Regions from separate parts of the Aquitalea sp. FG25 genome, predicted to be linked through region 4. Evidence: predicted binding sites of a transcription regulator. Region 4 holds the regulator's gene; each other region holds the start of a gene.
What was found. Region 4 encodes sigma-54, which starts transcription at its own class of promoters, with help from an activator protein. Its sites were predicted from a motif close to CTGGCACGCTTCATGCTT; they were not measured.
Positions count from the first base shown of each region.

Region 1: ACODR9_RS18865 (circularly permuted type 2 ATP-grasp protein) is a predicted target of sigma-54. The motif match lies at 2,253-2,270, and genes of this name have one in related genera.
Region 2: ACODR9_RS17555 (dicarboxylate/amino acid:cation symporter) is a predicted target of sigma-54. The motif match lies at 1,202-1,219, and genes of this name have one in related genera.
Region 3: ACODR9_RS17760 (GntP family permease) is a predicted target of sigma-54. The motif match lies at 1,435-1,452, and genes of this name have one in related genera.

Region 1 is NZ_JBMDJV010000024.1:7,584-10,778, forward strand. It holds gene ACODR9_RS18860 (alpha-E domain-containing protein) at 1-778, opposite strand, end outside; gene ACODR9_RS18865 (circularly permuted type 2 ATP-grasp protein) at 772-2,217, opposite strand; gene ACODR9_RS18870 (roadblock/LC7 domain-containing protein) at 2,576-2,938, opposite strand; gene ACODR9_RS18875 (peptidase M23) at 2,988-3,195, opposite strand, start outside.
Region 2 is NZ_JBMDJV010000021.1:13,193-16,387, reverse strand. It holds gene ACODR9_RS17555 (dicarboxylate/amino acid:cation symporter) at 1-1,147, opposite strand, end outside; partial or broken gene ACODR9_RS17550 (tyrosine-protein phosphatase) at 1,601-2,361, shown strand; gene rpoD (RNA polymerase sigma factor RpoD) at 2,843-3,195, opposite strand, start outside.
Region 3 is NZ_JBMDJV010000021.1:57,996-61,190, forward strand. It holds gene ACODR9_RS17760 (GntP family permease) at 1-1,356, opposite strand, end outside; gene ACODR9_RS17765 (sigma-54 interaction domain-containing protein) at 1,647-3,062, opposite strand.
Region 4 is NZ_JBMDJV010000023.1:30,181-33,375, reverse strand. It holds gene lptA (lipopolysaccharide transport periplasmic protein LptA) at 1-353, shown strand, start outside; gene lptB (LPS export ABC transporter ATP-binding protein) at 350-1,081, shown strand; gene ACODR9_RS18520 (RNA polymerase factor sigma-54) at 1,085-2,506, shown strand; gene hpf (ribosome hibernation-promoting factor, HPF/YfiA family) at 2,578-2,901, shown strand; gene ptsN (PTS IIA-like nitrogen regulatory protein PtsN) at 3,023-3,195, shown strand, end outside.

The sequences.
Region 1 (3,195 bases), on a different contig from region 4:
CGGTGCGGCCTGCCTGGCCTTCGATGCGCGCCAGCACCTTGTTGATTTCGCCAAAACAGGCGCGCAGGCTGCGCGGCATGTCGTTGCGCAGGATGAGCAGCTCGGCCACCCGCTGCGGCGTGATGCTGTCGCGGTAGATGTCGCGATAGGCTTCAAAGCCGGATACCGAGCGCAGCAGCGCGGCCCATTGGTAGTAGTCGAGGATGTTTTCCGCTTCCGGCTCGTTATCGCTGATCTGCTTGGTTTTCACATTCAGGATGCGCGCAGTGTTGTCGGCGCGTTCGATGAAGGTGCCCAGGCGGGAAAAGTGGAAGGTGTCGTTGCGCAGCATGGTGCCGTAGCCCGCACCACGGAACAGGTGCGAGCGCTCGCGCACCCATTCCAGAAAGGCAGATGCGCTGCGGGTGTCCAGACCACGGCTTTGCCATTCGCGCATTTCCAGCCAGGTACCGTTCACCTGTTCCCACATCTCGGTGGTGATCTTCACCCGCACCACATGGGCATTTTCGCGGGCGCTGCGCATGCAGTTGTAGATGCTGCCGGGGTTGTCGCTGTCCAGCGCCAGATAGTGCAGCACCGCTTGCGGAGTGGGGGTGTGGTGGCGCTGCAGGAAGTCGGCGGTGCTGCCGGTGACATCCAGCGGCACCAGCAGATCGTCCTGCGACGAGGCATGCAGCAGCGACATCTGCAAGCTGACATCCAGCAAGCGTGCGGTGTTTTCAGCGCGTTCCATATTGCGTGCCATCCAGTACAGGCACCCTGCCATTCGGCTCAGCATGTGATGTCCTCCTTCAGAATCCAGGTGTCTTTGGTGCCGCCGCCTTGCGAGGAATTGACCACCAGCGAGCCTTCGCGCAGTGCCACGCGGGTGAGGCCACCGGCCACCAGCTGTACTTTCTTGCCCGACAACACAAAGGGGCGCAGATCGATATGGCGCGGTGCGATGCCGGATTCGACAAAAGTGGGGCAGGTGGACAAGGACAGCGTGGGCTGGGCAATGAAGTTGGCCGGGTCTTCCAGAATGCGCAGGCGATAGGCATCGATTTCCGCCTGAGTGGAGGCCGGGCCCACCAGCATGCCGTAGCCGCCTGCGCCGTGGACTTCCTTCACCACCAGCTCGGCCAGGTGATCCAGTACGTAGGCCAGGTCGTCCGGCTTGCGCAATTGCCAGGTGGGCACATTGTGCAGGATGGGTTCTTCGCCCAGGTAAAAGCGGATCATGTCCGGCACATAGGGGTAGATGGACTTGTCATCCGCCACGCCGGTGCCCACCGCATTGCACACGCTGACACGGCCCTCGCGATAGACCGACATCAGCCCCGGCACGCCCAGCATGGAGCCGGCATTGAAGGCCAGCGGGTCCAGATAGGCATCATCCAGCCGGCGGTAGATCACATCCACCCGCTGCGGGCCGGAGGTAGTACGCATGTAGACATGGCCGTTTTTCACGAACAAGTCCTGCCCTTCCACCAGTTCCACCCCCATCTGGCTGGCCAAAAAGGCGTGCTCGAAATAGGCGCTGTTGTACTGGCCGGGGGTGAGTACCACCACGGTGGGGTTGTCCACCTCGGTGGGTGCCACCGCGCGCAGGGTGTCCAGCAGCATATTGGGGTAGTGCTCCACCGGGGTGATGTCGTGGCTGGCAAACAGCTCGGGAAACAGCCGCATCATCATCTTGCGGTTTTCCAGCATGTAGCTCACGCCGGACGGGGTGCGCAGATTGTCTTCCAGTACGTAAAAGCCGCCGTCGCTGTGGCGGATGATGTCCACCCCGGCGATGTGGGCGTACACCTGGCGCGGCAGATCGATGCCCTGCATGGCCAGCTGGTAACCGGCATTGGTGAGGATTTGCTCCGGCGGGATGATGCCGGCCTTGAGGATGTCCTGCTCGTGGTAGATGTCGTGCAAAAAGCGGTTGAGCGCTGTGACGCGCTGGATGCAGCCTGCTTCCAGGGTTTTCCATTCGCTGGCCGAGATGATGCGTGGAATGGTGTCAAACGGAATCAGCCGTTCCGAGCCGCTTTCGTCGCCGTAAACGGCAAAGGTGATGCCGACGCGGCGAAACAGCGTGTCGGCCTCGCTTTGCTTGTCGCGCAGCCAGGCGAGCGGCGCCTGGTTAAGCCAGTTGGCAAAGTGCTGGTAGGACGGACGGGTGTCCTGATCCGGTGCCAGCATTTCGTCGTAGTGGGTGTGGTCTAGCGGTGTAATCCGGTGCATCGCGCATTCCCCCTTGATGGCTTGTAAAGGGAGTAAGGCAATAAGCGTGCCCAAAAATGCCGGGCAACCGTCATTTTGACCGTGAGTCAGCTAGGTGCAGGGGTGGCGTGGTTAAACCGCCAGACGGGCAGGTAGGGAGATTTGGTGCGCGTGGCGGTTTTTTAGCGTGGCATTAAAAATTGATTGATTAATTATGCTGTAAAAAATTCACAAAGATAGCGGTGCTGCACCTTAATGACACACGGGTGCAAACGGTGGTGCAGGCTGTGGTTGAGAATGGTGCAGGGCGGCGCTGTCCGGACAGGCGATGCCGGGGCTGGCGGGCGTGAAGGCCACCGGCCACCGGCTGTCTGTCTGGTCAGAGGATTTCGGCAATATTGCGCGCGGCGCGCTTGGCATCCAGGAAAATCAGCCCCAGCTTGGCTTCGCGCCGGGCAATCACGGTCAGCACGGCATCGCGGCCTGCATAGCTCATCAGGATGTAGCCGTTGTCGCCCTTTACCATCACCTGTTCCAGTTCGCCACGCGCCAGCTCCTTGGCGGTGCGTTCACCCAGCGACAGCATGGCGGCGGCCATGGCACCAACCCGGTCTTCATCCACATCCTGCGGCAGCAGGGCGGCCATGGTCAGGCCATCGGATGAGATGATGGCCGAGGCTTCGATATCGGCCGAGGCACCGTTTAGGTCACTCAGGATGGACTTGAGCATCTGTTCACGCATGGTTTTCTCCAGTGGGTATTCTGTGGCCCGCAGCGGGGCTGCTGTTTATTCAAGCGTAACGACGGCTGAGCAATTCGATCAGCGTCACAAAGTGTTCGTCCTGCAGGCGCGGGGTACCGCCAATCACCAGCACGAAAGACTGCTGCCCCACGTGCAAGGGGAAAAACCCCAGCTCGCTCTGCCCGGCAGGGTTGCTGACCGACCAGGCCAGGCTGCTGATGTTGAGGTTGTTCTTCAGCAGCAGGGCGTGGCGACGG
Region 2 (3,195 bases), on a different contig from region 4:
CCATGTCCAGGAAGTGGTCGATCCCCAAAATCAGCAGAATGCCTGCTTCCGGCAGATTGAACATCGGCAGCACGGCAGCCACCACCACCAGGGAAGCACGCGGCACACCGGCAATACCCTTGCTGGTGATCAGCAGAATCAGCAGCATGGTGATCTGCTGGCCCAGTGTCAGGTGGATGTTGGCAACCTGGGAAATGAACAGGGCGGCAAACGAGGTGTACATGATGGAGCCGTCCAGGTTAAAGGAGTAACCCAGCGGCAGTACAAAACCGGAAATCCGTTCCTTGATACCAAAGCGTTCCAATTGCTCCAGCAGGGTCGGGTAAGCCGCCTCGCTACTGGCAGTGGCAAAGCCCAGCATCAGCGGCATGCGGATGGTTTTGAGCAGGGCAAAGATCTTCTTGCCGACAAAACCGTAAGCGGCAGCAATCATCAGCATCCACAGGCAGAACAGCGCCAGATAGAAGCTGCCCATAAACTTGGCATACATGGCCAGAACACCCAGGCCATCAGCAGTAATGGTGGCAGCAACCGCACCAAACACACCAACCGGTGCAAACATCATCACGATATTGGTGACGCGCAGCATGATATTGGCCAGTTGTTCCAGGCCCTTCATCAACAGTTCCGGCTTCGGACCCTTATAAGATGCGATGGCAAAACCGAAGAACACCGAGAACACCACCACTTGCAGCACTTCATTCTTCGCCATGGCGTCAAAGAAGCTGGTGGGGAACATGTGGGTGATGAAGTCCTTCAGGTTCAGTGCACTGGCTTTCACTGCCGGACCGGAAGCATCGGCCATCGGCAGGGTATAGCCCACACCCGGTTGCAGGGCATTGGCAAAGATCAGGCCCAGGAACAGGGACACCAGAGAAGCACCCATAAACCAGCACATGGCTTTCAGCCCTACGCGGCCAACAGAACGGGAATCGCTACTGCCAATACCATGCACCAGGGTAGACATCACCAAGGGTGCAATGATCATCTTGATCAAACGCATGAACACGTCGGTCAGGATGGAAAAGTAACCCGCAACGTCCTTCAGTTGCTTCGGATCGGTAATCGAGGTGTGACAGCCATAGCCGACTGCGATACCCATAACGAGGGCAATCAGGACCCACAGGGTAATCTTGTTGGTTTTCACGAGCGTTTCTCCAGAGTAACCCGGCTTTGCGACCGGTGTTGAGTACGCTCTATACAGCAGAAACCGTGCCAAGAAAAATTCACAAATTAACAAGATAACTACATGATTTTTATAGATAAAAATTAAATTACAACAGCATCAATTCGGAATTCCGAATCAGGCATTGGCAGGCCGTTTGGAAAACCGACCAGCGTATTGGGCAGCTAGCTTGAGAAGGGTCAAATCAGACCTGCTGGCTGCCAGAAAGTTTCCGCACTGCAGCATGAACTTGCTGCCAGTCCAGCAGCGACCGCCACCCTTTGGTCAGCCTGGCAGAATCATCGACAATCATCCCCATCCTCCAAGCTTCCAACGACCATCCGCAGCTACAAGGCTGGAACAAACACTGTGGAACCGTGTTAATCCACCCAGCCCCGCCCCACCGCATGTTCAGACAACGACAGGGACAATACCTTGAACACCATCACCAATTTTCGAGATCTGGGCGGCATTCAAAACAAGCACGGCAAGCAGTTACAAACCCACCGCCTATTACGGTCGGGCGAGCTGTCACAACTATCGCCGCCCCAACATCAGCAACTGATACAGCACTATCAAGTGGAAAAAATCATTGATTTCAGGAGTATGGATGAAGTTCAGCAACGACCCGATATTGCAATTACCGGGGCCCGCCATGTGCACATCGACCTGCTAGCCGAAGCACAGCACAAGGCACAAGCCTCCATTGCCGCCTTCTCCCAGCTGGAAAGTACTGCCAGAACACAGGAATACATGCTGGCACTGTACCGGGAACTGGCACTTTCCCCTGCGGCACAGGCTGGCTACCGGCGCTTTTTCCAGGAACTGCTTACTAGCCATGCGCAAAAAAGTGTGCTGTTTCATTGTGCGGCCGGCAAGGACAGAACCGGTATCGCGGCCATGTGATCCTGGAAATTCTGGAGGTACCACGGACGCTGATTTATCAGGACTATCTAAAAACCAACAGCATGCGCAGCAGCGAAAATGCACGACTCATTGCAAAGGCCGCCGCCACGGGCGCAAACCCGGCACAGCAAGCTGCATTGCGCGTTGCGCTACAAGTGGATCAGCAATATCTGCAGCGGTTTTACGCCACGGTGGAACAACACTACGACACCATGACATCCTATCTGCAATCGGTGATTCAGATCGATCCCGCCAGCAAACAGCAGCTGCAACGGTGCTATCTGGACTGAAGCTGCAGCACGCTGAATACTGGACATGAAAAAGCCGCTGTGAATCAATCACAGCGGCTCTGATTTGGTGGGCCCCCCGGGAGTCGAACCCGGCACCAACGGATTATGCTTACCCGCTACGGCTTTCGCCGCCCCTTTCGGGTTTGTGGTCTGGACTGTCTCTTGTCTTTACGACCTGCCCGTACAGTCTCTACACGTTCTCTCTTGCGAGAGCTTCGCTCGGGATTGCCACGCTGCCAAAGCAGCAGAGGTTTCCCCGAATTTGAGCAGTTCTACCAAGGAGCAGAGTCAACTTACCCCAAGGCAACCCAATCAGCGCGCTCCGTACCCTGTCGGGTCTTAGGAGATCACTTGTTAAGTCCGCTGCTCTAACCAAGCATGAGCTAGAGGCCCGAAGCTGCGCAGTATAACAGAATGAAATAAAAATCCCCAAGCCCTGATGCAAGCGGCTTGGGGATTCCATCCTAAAAGACGGGCGGGCTTACTGACCGCCCGGCTCGTTGTCCAGGAAGCTGCGCAGGCGTTCCGAACGGGTCGGATGACGCAGCTTGCGCAGGGCCTTGGCTTCAATCTGGCGGATACGTTCACGCGTCACGTCAAACTGCTTGCCCACTTCTTCCAGGGTATGGTCGGTATTCATGTCGATACCAAAACGCATGCGCAATACCTTGGCCTCACGCGGAGTCAGGGTATCCAGCACTTCCTTGGTGGCGTCTTTCAGGCTGGAGTACATCGCAGCATCGGACGGTGCCAGGTTGTTCTGGTCTTCGATGAAGTCGCCAAGATGGGAATCATCGTCATCGCCGATCGGGGTTTCCATGGAGATAGGCTCCT
Region 3 (3,195 bases), on a different contig from region 4:
AAAGAACACGGCCAGCGTCTTGATCATGGTGACGGCAAAAATATCGCGGTAAGCCTCGCGGTGGGTCAGGCCGGTCACTGCCAGCAGGGTGATTACCGCGCCGTTATGCGGCAGGGTATCCATGCCACCGCTGGCCATGGCTACTACGCGGTGCAGCACTTCCAGCGGAATACCTGCCGCCTGGCAGGCGCTGATGAACTGCTCGCCCATGGCGGCCAGCGCAATGCTCATGCCGCCAGAGGCGGAGCCGGTGACGCCAGCCAGCGTGCTGACGGTGACCGCCGCATTCACCAGCGGGTTGGGAATGCTTTGCAGTGCATGGCCAATCACCATGAAGCCGGGCAGGGCGGCAATCACCGCGCCAAAGCCGTATTCCGAGGCAGTGTTCATAGCCGCCAGCATGGCGCCGGCAATCGCCCCTTTGCTGCCTTCGGCAAATTTCTCGCGGATGGCGGGCCAGGCGGTGAGTGCGACAAAGGCAATGCCCAGCAGCAAGGCGGCTTCCACCGACCAGATGGCGGTGACGGTGGAGATCTGCGTGGTGACCGGCTTGGCCATGCCGGCCAGATGCAAGTCGTGGCTGCTGCCATACCAAGCGGGAATCCAGCGGGTAAAGGCGAAGTTGCTGATACCGATCAGCAGCAAGGGAGCAATAGCCAGCCAGGGCGATGGCAGACTGCTGGTGTCGACATGTTCCGGCTCGTTGCGCAAATCGGTGCCGTAGCCCTCACCGCGTGCCATCAGGCTGCGGCGACGCCATTCCAGATACGCCAGCCCCACCAGGGTGATGAACACCGCACCGCAAATACCCAGTGCCGGAGCCGCCCAGGCGGTGGTTTTGAAAAAGGTGGTGGGGATGATGTTCTGGATTTGCGGCGTGCCAGGCAGCGCATCCATGGTGAAGGAAAATGCACCCAGGGCCACGGTGCCGGGAATCAGCCGCTTGGGGATGTTGCTCTGGCGGAACAGTTCGGCGGCAAAGGGATAGACGGCAAACACCACCACAAACAGCGATACCCCGCCATAGGTTAGCAATGCACACACCGCCACGATGACGGCAATGGCGCGCTTTTCACCAATAAAGCGGATGACGGCGGCGACGATGGACTTGGAAAAGCCGGATAGTTCCACCAGTTTGCCGAAGACCGAACCCAGCAGAAACACCGGGAAGTACAGCTTGATGAAGCCCACCATCTTGTCCATGAACAGGCCACTGAAGGCGGGAGCCACGGCGGAGGGGTCGGTCAGCAGCACTGCGCCCAGTGCTGCCAGTGGTGCCATCAGGATGACGCTGTAGCCGCGATAGGCGGCCAGCATCAGAAAAAACAATGCCAGCAAAACCACGATGAAACTCATGGTGTATCTCCTCTGTTGTTGTATGGCCTGCATGAGGCCTGGCGATCATGGATTTGCCCCATGTCGGTGCAGATATAACAGCAGGAAGCATGCCAGTGTTTATGGCTGTTTTAAATCAACAACTTGCAGTGATTTGTGCGGGCTGTGGTGATTTGCCGTCTCGATTTTGAGACAGCAAAAATGCGTGCAATCACGCCAGAAGGCTTGTGATTGCACGCTGGGGAGGGGTGTCTCGATTTGTAGACGCAGTCTCTGTCTGGAGACGTTAATGCAGAAAGATCAGACCATATTCAGGACTGGCCAGGGACAATCCCCCGCGCCGCCAGTTTCTTGTACAGCGTGGCGCGTCCCATGCCCAGCTGGCGCGCCGCAGTGGGCACATGGCCATTGGCCTGCTGCAGCGCCTGGCGCAGCAGTTGTGCCTCGAAGCTGGCCATTTGCTGCTGATAGTCTGCCCCGGGGGTGAGTACCGGCTTGTTTGGTACACCCAGCAGGGCATTGATGTCGGTATCGTTCAGCAGGTTGCCCTGGCCGAGCATGCTGGCCCGCTCCAGGATATTGCGCAGTTCGCGCACATTGCCCGGCCAGTCGTAAGCGGCCAGGCGCTGTAGCGCGGCATGGCTGATCTGGCGACGGGTGACATGGCCATGTCTGGCCAATTGTTCCAGCAGCGATTCCGCCAGCTCGGGCAGATCCTGCAGGTGTTCCCGCAAGGCAGGCAGGCGGATGGTCAGCACATTCAGCCGGTAATACAGGTCGGCACGGAAACTGCCGGCAGCCACTTTTTCTTCCAGCTGGGCCGAGGTGGCGGCAATGACGCGGATATCGGCGCGCAGCACCCGGTTGGCACCCAGTTGCTCGAACTCCTTGTCCTGCAGCACGCGCAGCAGCTTGGCCTGCAAGCTGGCCGGCATGTCGCCGATTTCATCCAGAAACAGCGTACCGCCATCGGCCAGCTGTAGTTTGCCGATGCGGCCCTTTTTATCCGCACCGGTATAGGCACTGGCGCTGGCACCAAACAGCTCGGCTTCCAGCAGAGTGTCGGGAATGGCCGCCATATTCAGGCTGACCAGCGGCTTGCCGGCGCGCGGTGACGCAGCATGAATGGCATGGGCCAGCACTTCCTTGCCACTGCCGGTTTCGCCCAGCAGCAGTACTGCCCCTTCCAATGGTGCTGCCAGCATGGCCTGGCGTTTGACTTCCGTGATTTGTCGGCTGTGGCCGACAAAGTCGTCAAAGCTGTATTTGGCCCGGCGGGCCTGTGCCAGCGATTCGCGCGTGGCGGCCAGCTCTTCGCCCATGCGGGTGAATTTGGCCACCAGCGGTGCCAGTGATTGGATCTGGTCGAACAAGGCAAAGCCGACGGCACCGATGATCTTGCCGCTGCTGTCTTTCAGCGGCAAACGGGTGACTACCAGCTGGTCTTTGCCGGTGGCCATGATGTCCAGCAGCATCGGCACGCCGGTTTTCAGTACCTCGCGCATCTGGCTGTTGGGAATGACGCTTTCCACCGGCTGCCCCAGTGCGGCGGCGGGGTCGGCAAAGCCAAAGCGCTCGGCATAGCGCGCATTGATCCAGATGATGCGTGCCTGATCGTCCACAATCACCGTGCCCTGGTAGCTGTCATCCATGTGTTGGAACAGCGACTGCATTGCCCATTGGCGCACGTGGTCGTAATCAGCCAGCTCATTGTTGGAGTGGGACACGGCAGGTCCTTGCTGTCGATGCGATGCTGCAGATTACCATGCAGGTTTTTTTCTGTAACAAGCCACTATCCAGGCTTGATTCAATATATAAAAATATATAATATAAAAATGAATTTAATCTGGAAGGAGAAAG
Region 4 (3,195 bases):
CCGACCGCGCCACCGTCACTCAGGACAAGCAGGGTAACCAGACCATGCAAGCCACTGGCCGCCAGGTGGTCTTCCGCCAGAAAATGGACGGCAAAAACGAGTGGATCGAAGGCCAGGCCAACCAGCTGGACTACAACACCGTCACCCACGCCGCAGTACTGACCGGCAACGCCCGCGTCAAACGCGGCAACGACCTGGTCATCGGCAATGTGATTACCTACAACACCGAAACCGAGATGTATGACGTCAGCAGCGGAGCCAGCAGCAATGGTGGCCGCGTCACCGCCATCATCCAGCCCAAGCCCAGGGACAACAGCCCTGCCGCCAAAAAAACCGACGGAAGTGCGCAATGACTGGCCCCAGCATCCTTAAAGTGGAGCGGCTGAAAAAGCGCTTCAAAAAACGTACGGTGGTCAAAGACGTCGCCTTGCAGATTCAGAGCGGCGAAGTCGTCGGTTTGCTTGGCCCCAACGGTGCCGGCAAAACCACCAGCTTTTACATGATTGTCGGGCTGATCGGTGCCGATGAAGGTGAAATCACGCTGGATGGCAGCAGCATCACCCACCTGCCCATCCATCAGCGCGCCCGCCTTGGCCTTGGCTACCTGCCGCAAGAAGCCTCCATCTTCCGCAAGATGACGGTGGAAGAAAACATCACCGCCGTACTGGAAATTGCCGGTTACAAAGGAGACATGCTGGAGCAGGAGCTCAGCCTGCTGCTGGATGACCTCAACATCGCCCACCTGCGGGAAAGCAATGCGCTATCTCTGTCCGGTGGCGAGCGCCGCCGGGTGGAAATTGCCCGGGTACTGGCCACCCGTCCGCGCTTCATCCTGCTGGATGAACCCTTTGCCGGCGTTGACCCGATCGCCGTCATCGACATCCAGAAAATCATCACCTTCCTGCAACAGCGTGGCATCGGCGTACTGATCACCGACCACAACGTCCGGGAAACCCTGCGTATCTGCGACCGGGCTTACATCATCAGCGATGGCTCGGTACTGGCATCCGGCGAACCGGAAGAACTGGTCAACAACGAGAAAGTGCGCCAGGTGTACCTGGGCGAGCACTTCCACCTGTAAACCATGAAACAATCATTACAGCTCCGGGTTTCACAGCAACTCACCCTCACCCCGCAACTGCAACAGTCAATCAAGCTGCTGCAGCTGTCCACGCTCGACCTGCAAACCGAGGTAGAACGCTTCCTGCTGGACAACCCCATGCTGGAACGCGGCGATGACCTGCCCGCGCAAGAAGGCCCCGCCACCGAATCCGCTAGCAGCAACGAAGAATCAACCACGCCAGCATCGGACAGCAGCGACAATGACAGCCACAACGAAAGCAGCGGCGAGCTGACCGACTGGGGCAGCGGCAGCCGACGCAACGACGGTGACGATGAGTTCGACCCCATGCTGAATGTCCCCTGCCCGGTCAGCCTGCGCGAACACCTGCTGGCCCAGCTGGGAGAGCTGACGCTGCCCACCAGGGATCAGGCCATCGTGCAGCTGCTGATTGAAGAACTGGACGACAACGGTTTTCTCACCATCGACCTGGAAGAACTGGCCAGTAATCTGCCACTAGAACTGGAGCTGGAAAGCGACGAACTGATGGTTGGCCTGCGCCTGCTGCAGCAATTCGACCCAGCAGGCATTGCCGCGCGCAGCCTGGCCGAATCACTGAGTCTGCAGCTGGCACGCCTGCCACAGCAAGAGCCTGGCCATGCCCTGGCACGCAAGATCGTGGCAGAACACCTTAGTTTGCTCGGCAATCGGGACTACACCCGCCTCAAACGCATACTGGGTGCAGATGACGAAGCCATCCGTCAGGCCCAGCAATTGATTTCCCGGCTAACGCCCCACCCCGCTGCCGGTTTTGGCGGTGAAGATGTGCACTATGTCATTCCCGATGTCACCGTACGCAAGCGCAAGGGCCACTGGGTGGCAGAACTCAACAACGGAGCCGTACCGCGACTACGCGTCAATCAGCTGTACGCCCAGATGCTGTCGGAAAACCGCAGTACGGCAGGTGAACTGACCGGTCGCCTGCAAGAAGCGAAGTGGCTGGTCAAGAACATCCAGCAACGATTTGACACCATTCTGAAAGTGTCAGAAGCTATAGTCGAAAGGCAACAAGCGTTCTTTGAACACGGTGAAGTGGCCATGCGCCCGCTCATCCTGCGCGACATCGCAGACGAGCTGGGATTGCATGAATCCACAGTGTCACGCGTCACCACCCAGAAATACCTGCTCTGCCCGCGCGGCCTGTTCGAACTGAAATACTTTTTCGGCAGTGCACTGGAAACCGACAGCGGCGGCGAATGCTCAGCCACAGCCATCAAGGCCCATATCCGTCGCATGATCGATGGCGAGAACACCGCCAAGCCACTTTCGGACAGCGCCATTGCCGACGAACTGGGCAAGCAAGGGATACAGGTTGCAAGACGCACCGTTGCGAAGTATCGTGAAGCTATGCAGATACCGCCGGTCAATCTGCGCAAGGCACTGTAAAGCGTGTCTTGAAGAATATCCGCTCGCCCGGCCGACCCGACCGGGCAGTCAACACAAGAAGGAGTTAGGGTATGAACCTCAAAGTAACCGGTCTCCACCTCGAAGTAACCCCGGCAATCCGTGAATTTCTGGAAAGCAAGCTGGAACGTATCACCCGCCACGTCGATCACGTGATCGACGTCACCGTCACCCTGTCGGTGGACAAGCTGGTGCAGAAAGCAGAAGTCAACGTTCACCTTTCCGGCAAGGATATCCACGTAGAAGCCACCGACTCCGACATGTACGCTGCCATCGATGCGCTGATGGACAAGCTGGATCGACAGGTACTCAAGCACAAGGAAAAACAGAGCGAACATCGCGTAACGCCGCAAGTTCAGCCGGAAGCATCCCTGTAATCACCTGACCTACGATGCGGGAACCCAACGGGTTCCCGTTTTTATTTGCACGGAGCCTTTTTCATTTTGCTGAAGGCAACGTAGAATTGGCCAGTTTTTGTCGCCGTGTGCATACATTCCTATGAGCCTGATTGGCAAAATCCTGACACAGGACCACATTCTTCCGGACCTGGATGTCGCCAGCAAGAAACGTGTCTTCGAGCAGGTGGGCCTCCTTATCGAAAATACCCACGGCATTGCGCGCAGTGAAATTTTCGACTGCCTGTTCGCCAGGGAAAAACTGGGTTCCACCGG